2 regions of the Protofrankia sp. CiP1_Cm_nod4 genome follow, and region 2 is predicted to be linked to the other one. Evidence: riboswitches for the same ligand, from Rfam matches in the RefSeq annotation. Region 2 holds a riboswitch; the other holds the start of a gene.

Evidence for each region. Region 2 has a riboswitch for cyclic di-AMP ahead of AC5LSR_RS15615 (transglycosylase family protein). Riboswitches for the same ligand answer to the same signal wherever they lie in the genome.
Region 1: it holds a riboswitch for cyclic di-AMP, as region 2 does, so the genes downstream of both, AC5LSR_RS00145 (C40 family peptidase) here and AC5LSR_RS15615 (transglycosylase family protein) in region 2, are expected to answer to the same signal.

The regions. Positions count from the first base shown of each region.
Region 1 covers NZ_CEVIVC010000001.1:31,440-40,317, forward strand. The annotation lists gene AC5LSR_RS00135 (S1C family serine protease) at 1-621, shown strand, start outside; gene AC5LSR_RS00140 (peptidoglycan-binding protein) at 920-1,708, opposite strand; gene AC5LSR_RS00145 (C40 family peptidase) at 2,106-2,846, opposite strand; cyclic di-AMP (ydaO/yuaA leader) riboswitch at 2,849-3,014, opposite strand; gene AC5LSR_RS00150 (cold-shock protein) at 3,564-3,998, opposite strand; gene tkt (transketolase) at 4,326-6,422, opposite strand; gene AC5LSR_RS00160 (SPFH domain-containing protein) at 6,693-7,595, opposite strand; gene AC5LSR_RS00165 (NfeD family protein) at 7,622-8,068, opposite strand; partial or broken gene AC5LSR_RS00170 (hypothetical protein) at 8,227-8,878, opposite strand, start outside.
Region 2 covers NZ_CEVIVC010000080.1:20,202-23,376, reverse strand. The annotation lists gene fbaA (class II fructose-bisphosphate aldolase) at 293-1,330, shown strand; cyclic di-AMP (ydaO/yuaA leader) riboswitch at 1,918-2,066, shown strand; gene AC5LSR_RS15615 (transglycosylase family protein) at 2,074-2,793, shown strand.

The sequences.
Region 1 (8,878 bases), on a different contig from region 2:
GACACGCTCTCCGTCGGTCAGCTCGTCGTCGCGGTGGGCAGCCCGCTGGGCCTGACCGGCAGCGTCACCGCGGGGGTCGTCAGCGCACTCGGCCGCTCCCTGCCCACCCGGGCCGGCGCCACCGTCCGCGTCATCGACGAAGTGATCCAGACGGACGCCGCGCTCAACCCGGGCAATTCCGGCGGCGCGCTGGTCACCGCCGACTGCCACGTCGTCGGGGTGAACACCGCCGTCGCCGGGATCGGGCTCGGGCTCGCCGTCCCGGTCAACGCCACCACCCGCCGCATCCTCGCCGCGCTCATGCGCGACGGCCGGGTACGGCGCGCCTACCTGGGGGTCGCCAGCACCCGGGCACCGCTGCCGCCACACCTGGCCGAGCGGTCCGGCCGGCGGCACGGGGTGCGGCTGGCCGAGGTCGTCGCGGGCAGCCCGGCCGGTCGCGCCGGCCTGTTCGCCGACGACCTGGTGCTCTCCGTCGCCGGGCAGCCGGTCGCCACCCCGGGGGATCTGCAACGGCTGATGACGGAGGACACCATCGGCCGCCCGCTCGAACTGACGGTGTGGCGGCGCGGCGCGCTCGTCGACGTCATCGTCGTCCCGCAGGAACTGGCACTCACCTGAGAAGATCGGCACGAGTTTGTCGCGGTGTACGCCGATATGGCAAAAATGCGCCTATACAGCCAGAATGTACTGATGCTGCCAGCATGCGCCAATACAGCCAGAATGCGCTGATACGGCCAGAAAACATGAACATACACGACAACAGACTCACGCCGGTCGCGGCCTGGTGGGCGAACGTCCGCGGGCGGCCGCCGGCCACCGGCCCGCCCAGGCGGGGACGGTGGCCGCCCGCGGACGGTGGCGCCCCGGGTGCCCGAGGGAGGGGGAGGCACCCAGGGCCGTCAGTGGCACCCAGCCGTCAGCCGCACGGGAACAGCTGGGCGTAGGTGCGGGCGCCGACTGTTCCGTCGGCCGCGAGGCCGTGCCGCCGCTGGTATTCCTTGACCACCCTGGTGGTCTGCGGGCCGAATATCCCGTCGACGGTGAGAGGATATCCGATACCGGTCAGCCGCCGCTGTACCGCGGCCACCTCGGTACGCATTTTGCTGCCGTTTCTCACGGTTGCCGTGGACGCTGGCAGCGAACAGTTCCGGGTGATGTAGCTGATCCCGCTGACGGGCGGGACAGGGGCGCTCGACCGCGTTGTCGACATGCTCGCCGGGCTGGCTTTCGCCGCTGCCGCGGCGGCGTTCCCCCGCGCCAGATGACGGCGGTAGGAACCGTTGGTGTAGGCGCTCCAGGCACGCACGCCCTGACTGTCGCACACCTTCTTCGCCGCCCACGCGTTGGTGGCCGGGTCGTACAGGTTCCGGCCCGCCAGCCAGCCCGTGTGGACCCGCGCGTTGATCTGCCAGAGCCCGCGGGAGTCCTCACCGTGCGCGTTACGCGCCCTGGCGTTGCCACCGGACTCCGCGAGCGCCACCGCCACCCAGGTGCCCAGCGGCACCCCTCGGCAGCTGGGCAGCCCCGCGTTCGCGGCGACACGGGCGATGGCCGTGTCGGCGACGACGGCGGGCCCGGACGGCCCGGCCGCGCTGGCCGGGGCCGCGGTCAGCATCATTCCGGCCGTCGTCCCGATGAGCCCGACGGTGCCCACCAATGCCGCGCCGTTGCACCGGCCGGGTTTTCTGTGTCTTCCCCTGGACATGATCAGTTTCTCATCCAAAAGTATCGTCGAAATGGCTCGTCAAATTCACTGGCGGCGCCAGGACAGCATTTCCTTCGAGCAGCCGACGGTTTGCTCTTCCCAGCGCGCCTGATCGACTGGAACACGTCGGGCAGACCGGGGCGCAGGCCGTCGACCGCATTCGTCCAGAAAATTTCCCGGTCATTTCCGGAGCGCTCCGGGAGAAGCACCGTGCGCTCCGGCCGGAATTTTCTGGATATCCGGCGCGGGACCCGCGCCGGACCTGCCCGGGGCTCCAGGAACAGTTACCCGGCAGTGGCCGGGAGAAATTTTCGCGGCGGCCGCCGGCTGTTGCCCGCGCTGTCCGCCCGGGGCACCCGAACACCCCGTGGCCGCCAGCCCGGCCCGGGCGGGCGGGTCACCTGATACGGCCGACCAGATGGCTGCCGGTGTAGACCTTCTGGAGCCGGACCACGGCCCCGGTGTGCGGGGCGGCCCACATCATCCCGTTCCCGGCGTAGATCCCTACGTGGTGGATGCCGCCCGGCCGGCCGAAGAAAATGAGGTCACCGGGCTGCCGGGCATTCTTCGATATCTTCTGGGAGGCGTTGTACTGCGCGTTGGCCGTCCGCGGGACGCTGCGGCCGAGCTGCTTGTAGATGTACTGGACGAGGCCGGAGCAGTCGAACGCCCGGGGCCCCTCGGCACCCCACACGTACGGCTTTCCGGCCTGCTTCGACGCCAGATAGACGAGTTTCGCCCCGAAACCACTGGTGGACGTCGAGAAACTCACCGGCTGCGCCGACAGCGTGCGCACGCCCGCGGCGGCGGCCGGCGACGAGGCCGCCGACCAGACGGCCGGGGTGATCGTGAAGGTAGCGGGCCGGGCAGCGGTCGTGCCGGCCGCGGTGGTCGTGCCGGCCGTGGCGGCGTCGGTCCACCCCGTCCCGCCCGTGCCCGCGCCACGGTCGTTCGCCAGGGCCGGTGCGGCCAGCCCGGAGAGGGCGACGGTACCGGTGGCCGCGGCGGCAACCGCGGTACGTGCCGATATCCGGCCGAGGGCGGAGCGGGTCGTGGGCGCGCGATGACGACCGCGCCTGGAACTGGGACTGGGATGACCTACGGCAGCCGGACCTGAATTCACCTGGTGTGCAGGCAACGATGATCCTTCCCATACGCCTGCGAGGTTAGCTGTCGGGTTCGGGCCGGGAAGCCCGGTCGACGCGCGGATACCTGCGCGGCCGACTTCACCCCAAGGACGGCCACCGTGGTGGCGACGTCCGGCGGAAAGGTGGGTCCCCCGCTTCTGTCCTGGCGATCGCTAGTCGGAAGACACCGGACCGTGGACAGAACTCGGCGTGCGGTCCGGTGCCGTTGAGAGCCCGGCCAACGTAGCGAACTACTTTTGGTAACCGCAAGCGGCGGTTTTCTCGGCATGTCGGCGCACAACACTCACCGTACGCATCATTTACGCGGGCCGTCCCAGGATGGCTGCCGGGACGGTACGAGCTGGCCGCAGCGTGATGGCGCTACACACCGCTCCCATGGTTAACCAGCGCGTATCGTGAAACGGCCGATGCGGACCGGCAACAACATTTTTTCCACCGTTGTGTTTCGCTGTCGGGCACAGCATTTGCACTGTCGGGCACAGCATTTGCACTGCCCGAAACAGCGTTTGCGCTGTCGGGCGCAGTGGATCGCCCGGGTGGGCCCACGGACCGCCGAAGCAACGCCACGAACCCGGACGTGCGCACGCCGCGGCCGGCGGCATGGCCAGCGCGGACGGCGCAGCGTCCGGGCATCAGTGACGCCCGGGCACCAGCGGGGCCGCCGGTCCGCCCCGGGCCAGGCAGGGCCCCGGGCGGAGCGGCGTCGGTCAGGACTCGACCCAGCCGCGCGCCTGCGCGAGGGTGGTCAGTCGCTGCCGTATCTGGCTTATCTGGCCGCCGGTCAGGGTCGGCACCGATTCGATGAGCGTCTCGGTCAGCAGATGCCGGAACTCCCCGACGGTGAGGACGTCGCACATGTCGTCGTCGTCGGCGCTCGAACGCCCGTTGACCACACCTGGGGAGACCACCGGATACACGGGCGCCGGACGGGCCGGAGCCCGGCGGATCAGACGGACGACCGAGGCCTTCGGGCCCCTGTCACTCTCCTCCGCCTCGAACTCCACCAGCGTTCCGGGCTGGAACAGGTGCTTCTCGTCCTGAAGATCGTTTGCGTGCATGAAAACGTCGTCGCCACCGGCATCGGGCGCTATGAAACCGTAGCCGCGAACCCCGTCGAAACGCAGAATTCTACCAGTACCCACCACATCTGCCCCTGTACAACCTCTGTGCCAACCAGCCCTGTACCAAGTGAACTGCACACCAGACGAACCTGTGTACAACCAAGCCCCAGGACCGCTCGCGCGACCGCAGGACCTGCTCACCGTCTCAGGTACGCCTACCCAGGTCAAGCCCGACACCCGGAGCGCGGAACGACCGACAGCGGCCGATGGGGAACGAGCGCGGATACACCGGGGCGGAACGGCCGACCAGCTGACCAGCTGACCGGCCGGCCGGCCCCCGGAAGCGCCCCGGGGGCCAGCCGGCCGTCGACGTCATGGTCACAAGCCGCGGATCCGTGTCCTTACGGTCTACGCCGGGTCACCGGCGGCGTGGACGGCGGCCAGGCTCTGCCTGGCGGCGTCGACCACCGCCCGCGGGGTGAAACCGAATCTGGTCTGCAGGTCCCGCAGCGGGGCGGACGCGCCGAAGGTCCGCATCCCGATGATCACCCCGTCCGGGCCGGCGTACCGTTCCCAGCCGAGCGTGGCGGCCTGCTCGACCACGACCCGCGCGCGGACCGCCGGCGGCAGCACCTGCTCGCGGTACCGCGCGGGCTGCCGCTCGAACAGCTCCCAGGACGGCAGGCTGACCACCCGGGCGCGCACCCCCTGCGCGGCCAGCTCCTCATGGGCGGCCAGGGCCAGGTGCACCTCGCTGCCGGTACCGATCAGGATCACCTCGGGGTCGCCGTCGGCGGGGTCGGCCAGCACGTAGCCGCCGCGGGCGAGCCCGGCGGCGTCGGCGTAGCGGGCCCGGTCCAGCGTCGGCAGCGCCTGCCGGCTCAGGACGAGCGCGGCCGGCTCCTGCTCCAGGCCCATCACCACCCGCCACGCCTGCGCGACCTCGCCCGCGTCACAGGGGCGGATCACCAGCAGGCCGGGGACGGCCCGCAGCGAGGCGAGCTGCTCGACCGGCTGGTGCGTCGGCCCGTCCTCCCCGACCCCGATGGAGTCATGGGTGAACACGTGGATGACCGGCAGCTCCATCAGCGCGGACAGCCGCAGGGCGCCGCGGGCGAAGTCGGAGAAGATCAGAAAGGTCGACCACAGCGGCCGCAGCCCGGACAGGGACAGCCCGTTGGCCACCGCGGCCGACGCGTGCTCGCGGACGCCGAAGTGCAGGTTGCGCCCACCCGGGCTGGCGGCCTGGAAGTCCCCGGCGCCGTCGACGGTCAGCCGGGTCTTCGTCGACGGGGCGAGATCGGCGGAGCCGCCGACCAGCCAGGGCACCCGGGCAGCGACGGCGTTGAGGACCTTCCCGGAGGAGTCCCGGGTGGCCAGGCCCTTGCCGTCGGCGGGGAAGACGGGGATGTCGGCGTCCCAGCCGTCGGGCAGCTGCCCGCCCCACAGCAGGTCGAGCTGGCCGGCGAGATCGGGATGTGCCTCCCGGTAGCGGCCGAGCAGGGCCAGCCAGCTGTCCCGCTCGGCCCGGCCCCGCTTGCCGACACCGGCGGCGAAGTGCTCGTACACCCCGTCGGGGACGAGGAAGCGGGCCTCCGGCGGCCAGTTGTAGAACCGCTTCGTCGCCCGGATCTCCTCCTCCCCCAGCGGCTCCCCGTGCGCGGCGGCGGTGCCCTGCTTGGTCGGGGCGCCGAAGGCGATCTGGCTGTCGACGATGATCAGGGTCGGGCGGTGCGGCTCGCGGCGGAACGTCTCGAAGGCGCGGCCCAGGGCCGTGCGGTCGTTGGCGTCACCGACCCGGGTGACGTTCCAGCCGTAGGCGATGAACCGGGTGGCCACGTCCTCGGTGAACGCCAGGTCGGTGCCGCCCTCGATGCTGATGTGGTTGTTGTCGTAGATCCAGCACAGGTTGGCCAGCCCCAGGTGGCCGGCCAGCGACGCCGCCTCGGCCGCGACCCCCTCCATCAGGTCGCCGTCACCGCACAGCGCGTACACGTCGTGGTCGAACACGTCGAAGCCGGGCCGGTTGAAGCGCGCCGCCAGCCAGCGCCCGGCGATGGCCATGCCCACCGCCGTCGCCGCGCCCGTGCCCAGCGGCCCGGTGGTCGCCTCCACCCCGGACGTCCAGCGGTACTCCGGGTGGCCGGGGCACTTCCCGTCCAGCTGGCGGAAGCGTCTGATGTCGTCGAGGGTGACCGCCGGCCCGCCGGGCGTCTCATAGGTGGGGCCGACCGCCCGGACACCGGCCAGGTGCAGCATCGCGTACAGCAACGCCGACGCGTGCCCCGCCGACAGCACGAACCTGTCCCGGTTCGGCCAGGAGGGATCGTCGGGGTCGAAGCGCAGGAACTCCTGCCACAGCGTGTAGGTCACCGGTGCCATGGCCATCGGGGTGCCCGGGTGCCCGGAGTTCGCGGCCTGCACCGCGTCCATACACAGTGTGCGGATCGTCGCGACGCACAGATCGTCCGTGTCGGTGATGGCCGGCTGTTCGGTGGGCGTCATGTACATCCTTTGTGTCGGATAGGACGCCCACAACGTCCGTCGCAGGCGCTTGCGGGTCCACGCCCTAGATCGTATCCAGCGGTGACGGATCTCCGGTGGGCGTCGGGGCCGTGCGGGCGCCGCTGTGGCCTTGCTCCCGCGCTCTCGTTTCCCGGCTCCGATGTCAGGAGAGAACGTACCGGCCGACGGCGTCACTACGGTGACCGTACGTACACGCGGGTACGTCCGCGCGGACGGAGACGCAGACGCGGGGGACCGGGCGGGAAGCTGTCAGCGAGGCTGCCCGCCGGCCGTGTGGTCCGGCCCGTCGGCGAGGCCACCGAAGGCGGCGAGGCCCCCGAACGCCCTGGTCAGCTCGCTGGGGACGATCCAGACCTTGTTCGCCTCGCCCGCGGCGATGCGCGGCAGGGTCTGCAAGTACTGGTAGGCGAGCAGTTTCTGGTCGGCGTTGCCGGCATGGATCGCCCGGAACACCGTGGTGATGGCCTCCGCCTCGCCCTGCGCGGCGAGGATCTTCGCCTGCCGCTCTCCCTCGGCGCGCAGGATCGCGGCCTGTTTCTCACCCTCGGCGCGCAGGATCTCGCTCTGCTTGACGCCCTCCGCCGACAGGATCGCCGCCCGGCGGTCCCGCTCGGCGCGCATCTGCTTCTCCATCGAGTCCTGGATCGACGCCGGCGGGTCGATGGCCTTGAGCTCCACCCGGTTGACCCGGATGCCCCACTTGCCGGTCGCCTCGTCGAGCACACCGCGCAGCCTGGTGTTGATCTCATCACGGGAGGTCAGGGTCTGCTCCAGGTTCAGACTACCGATCACGTTGCGCAGCGTCGTGACAGTGAGCTGCTCGATCGCGCTGATGACGTCGGCGATCTCGTAGGTGGACGCGCGCGGGTCGGTGACCTGGAAGTAGATCACCGTGTCGATGCCCACGACGAGGTTGTCCTCGGTGATCACCGGCTGCGGCGGGAAGGTCACCACCTGCTCGCGCAGGTCGACGCGTTCACGGATCCGGTCCACGACGGGGATGACGAGGGCCAGGCCCGGGGTGAGGGTCCGGTGGTACCGGCCCAGCCGCTCGACCACGACCGCCCGGGCCTGCGGCACAACCCGCACCGCCCGGCTGAGAAAAACCAGCAGCACCAGCAGAACGACCGCGGTGGCGATCAGCCCGGTCATCGACGCCTCCCCGGTCCCAAGGCCCGCTACAGCTGCGCGGGGTGGACGATGGCCGTGGCGCCGTCGATGCGCAGCACGCGCACGCTCGTGCCCGGTTCAAGGACCTGACCGTCGATCGTCGCGCGGGCCGACCATATCTCACCGCGAATCCTGACCCGGCCGTCACCGTCACCGTTAACGGGCTCAAGGACGACACCGGTCATGCCGATCAGCGCGTCGGTACCGGTCGCGACGGCCGGCGCCTGGTGCAGGTGACGGCGCGCGACCGGCCGCAGCCCGAGCAACAGCACCACGGAGGTGGCGGCGAACGCGACAAGCTGGATGGGCAGCGGGCCGCCGGCCCCGGCGGCCGCGCCCGCCACCAGGGCCGCGAGCGCGGTCATCCCGAGAATGAGGGCAAGGGTAAGCATCTCGCCCACGCCAAGAACGCCTGCGATCACCAACCACCACAGCCACGGCGGCATGACCATCATGCTATCCACGATCCGGCCCAGGGCGTAAGGGCTGGCATCCAGCCGACACCCGGCTCCCGCGGCTCCCGCGGGTACTTCTCGGTGCCGGCACGACCAAGCACGTCTCCTTCCGCCAGGACGCATCCTGGCTTCAGGGCCGCCACCGGACCCGGGGGGCCTCACCCCGGCCGGCGGGGTGGGGTGGGTGGCCCGCCGACCCGTAACGGCCCGCTGGGCGGCACGGGAATGCCGTGCGTGCCGGGGAGCACCACCCGCGAGCCGCAGTTGGCACAGCTGAAGCGGGTGGAGGCCGCGCCCGACGCGGTCACGGTGGGCTCGGGGCCGAGCAGCTCGTGCTCTCCCTGGCAGGTGACGCAGTAGCCGGCGCCCGCCGGGCTCTCGCCGGGCACCGGTTCCGGGCGGCCGGGCAGGCACAGCCCGCCAGCGGGCGGTGGCGGCAGCCGGGGGGTCTCGTCGATGTCGTAGGCCACCTGCCAGTTCGTCACCGTCAGCTCACCGGGCGAGGCAGCGATGAACGTGACGGGTACCTCGGTGACCATGACGGCCTCCAACGTCACCCGGCGCAGCCCTAGCACGGACCCCGCAGGCAGGACGACGCGCACCTGCGCCGCGTCCGCGCCGGGAGGGGCCGTACCGATCCTGACCTGTGGGACGGCCGCCGAGGACGGCAGCGGCACCGACAGTACCGCCCCGGTCGGGCTCCCGGCCGCCGACCAGACAACCTCCGCCGACGGCACCGCGGCGGCGCCGGCCGGAGCCGCCGCGTCGATCAGGAGCCGGTACGGGCGGCCGGCCTGCACGCTCGCCCGC
Region 2 (3,175 bases):
TCATGGGCTGCCCCGGCTGCGAGCGGGACGATGTCACCGGGTAACCGAAAACGTCACCGGGTAACCGGAAACCGACGGACGACACCGCTCCCGACGAAGCCGGGAGTGAGGACGACGGCATAGTGCACCACACCCGACAGAACATCCGTACTCACCCGTTGCGGCCGTCCTACCGGACGGGGAGCGTTCGTCATACCCTTCGCGCAACTTCCCGGCACGGCACACGTCCGAATCGGTAAAATATCACCGAACCGGGCATGCCGCGCCCCGACTGTCCACAGGAGCCAGACCGATGCCCATTGCCACCCCAGATATCTACGCCCAGATGCTCGACCAGGCCAAGGCGGAGGCATTCGCCTACCCTGCGATCAACGTCACGTCGAGTGAAACCCTGAATGCCGCACTGAAGGGCTTCGCGGACGCCGGGAGCGACGGTATCGTACAGATTTCCACCGGAGGGGCCGAATTTCTCTCCGGTACCCGGGTGAAGAACATGGTGCTCGGCGCGCAGGCGCTGGCCGAGTTCGCCCACCATGTCGCCAAGGCGTACCCGGTCAACATCGCGCTGCACACCGACCACTGTCCTGCCGGCAAGCTCGACACCTACCTGCGCCCCCTGGTCGCGATCTCCAAGGAGCGGGTGCTCAGGGAGGGCCGCGAGCCGCTGTTCCAGTCCCACATGTGGGACGGCTCCGCGGTCGAGATCGAGGAGAACCTCAAAATCGCCGACGCGCTGCTGGCGGACACGGCCCAGGCGAAAATCGTCCTGGAGGTGGAGATCGGTGTCGTCGGCGGTGAGGAGGACGGCATCGTCGGCGCGATCGACGAGAAACTGTACAGCACGCCCGAGGACATGTGGCGGACCGTCGAGGTCCTCGGCGCCGGGGAACGGGGCCGCTACCTGGTCGCGGCAACCTTCGGAAACGTGCACGGGGTATACAAGCCGGGCAATGTGAAACTCCGTCCGAGTATCCTGCGGGATGGTCAGCAGTATGTCGCGCAGAAGCTCGGGCTGCCAGCCGGGGCCAGACCTCTCGACCTGGTCTTCCACGGCGGGAGCGGTTCCGACCTGTCCGAGATCCGCGAAGCGGTGGATTACGGCGTGATCAAGATGAATGTGGACACCGACACCCAGTACGCGTACACCCGGCCGGTCGTCGACCACGTCTTCCGGAACTACGACGGCGTTCTGAAGGTGGACGGCGAGGTCGGCGTGAAGAAGCACTACGACCCGCGCAGCTACGGCAAGGCGGCCGAAGTCGGCATGGCCGCCCGAGTCGTGAAGGCGTGCGAGGACCTGCGTTCCGCGGGACGCTCCCTCGCCAACTGACCCCGCTTGGGCGGGACGGCCCCACAACACGCTCGCCAGACCGGGCTTCGTCGTCCGGCTGGCGAGCGTTCGCGTGCGGGTGCCGACCCATCGGCCTCCCGGCGCCCGGGTGACCGGATGGCCGTCACCTTTCAACGGCCATCCGTATATGACGCAGGTTCCGGAAAGGTCGCATCATCGTCGGATCACGGCACTGTACGTATGGTCCTGCCGTTCGACGTGTCTTCGGCTGAATCAGCGGTGTTCCGCGCCGCGGGCGCCGGGCCGGCCGGGCCCGGCTTCCGGCCCATAGCACGCGGATCGCCGGCCCACGCACTGGCTCCTATCCGGATAATCCGGCCCCGATCGCCACCGGCACGGCGGGATACCGAGTTTTCCCGGCAATAAAAGTATGATGAAATCAATAAGCGCGCGTACCCGTGCGCTACCATCCGCTCCCGGGCCCCGACAAGAGCCGCCGGCCCGGTGTGCGCATCCTCACGAAGCGTATTCCCCGCTTGTTCGGCGCCCAGCAATTGTTGTTATGGTCTGCGCCGTGCTCGCGACACAGCGAACACACGTCGGGCGGCACGCCGAATCCTGCCCTCGCCCGACGAAAACCCAAACTCGTGGCAGGAACGGGGGACCCACTTCTGGGCGCCGATACCGGGCGTCCTCGGGGTGAAGCCGCACATGCGGCCGGGCAGTCCCAGCCCGAACCCGACAGCTCACTTCGCAGGCGTGGGGAAGGGCATAAAACCAATATGTCCAGTGCACGTTCCCGAAATCGACAGCACGGAACCGGCCGAATCCGGCTGGGCGCGCGGGCGCTGGTAGTCGCTCCCGCGCTGGCCGCGGCGGTCGGCGGAAGCATCGTGATGTCACAGCCCGCCAGCGCCGCCACCACCTGGGCGCAGCTACGCCAGTGCGAGTCCGGGGGGGACTACACCGTCAATACCGGCAACGGTTATTACGGTGCCTACCAGTTCTCGCTGAGCACCTGGCAGAGCCTCGGCTACCCGGGGCTGCCCAGCGACGCCTTGCCAGCCACCCAGGACGAGGCCGCGCTGAGACTGGCCAACCGGTCCGGCTTCGGCCAGTGGCCGGTCTGCGGCCAGGGGATGGGCGCCGACCAGCTGGTGGCGAGCGCCAGCTCGTCCGGGGCCGGATCGCCCAGCACCGGCACCGGCACCGGCACCGGCTCGGCGGGCGCGGCCGGGTCGACCGGGGCCCAACGCTGGGTGGTGCGTCAGAGCGCGCAGAGTCTCGCGGACAACACGCTGTTCACCACCGGGCTGATCTATCAGGTGCGCTCGGACGTACGAGCCTGGCAGCGCCAGATGAACAGGCTCGGCTACCGGATCAGGATCGACGGCCGCTACGGCCCCCAGTCCGCCTTCGCCGCCACCCTCCTGCAGAACTCGCGGGGACTGCAGGTGGACGGTATCTGCGGCCCACGGACCTGGACGGCCACCTTCGACTGAACACGGCCAGCCAACCAACCGGCCAACCGGCCGAACAGCCGGCCGAACAGCCGGCAACTGGCCGAACGACCCAGCGGTCGAACGGCCTCTGGCGGACGGCACCGCCCACCGGCGGCACGCACAGTCCGCACACAGCCGGCCCACCCGTGGCTGGACATCCGACCGGACCGGGCTGGCGCGCCATGGACAGCGCAGCCACGATCCCCTTTCATGCCAGGCCTCCGGCCGCATCCAGGAGAACCCCGGATGCGGCCGGCCCGGATCCGGCCCGGCAGGGCCGGGGACCGCTCCGGACGGCTCCGCTTCCCGGAGTGCCCCAGAAGTGACAACAAGCACATTCACGATACGAAAGAAACTTCGTCCGTCACCATAAGTCACAGAA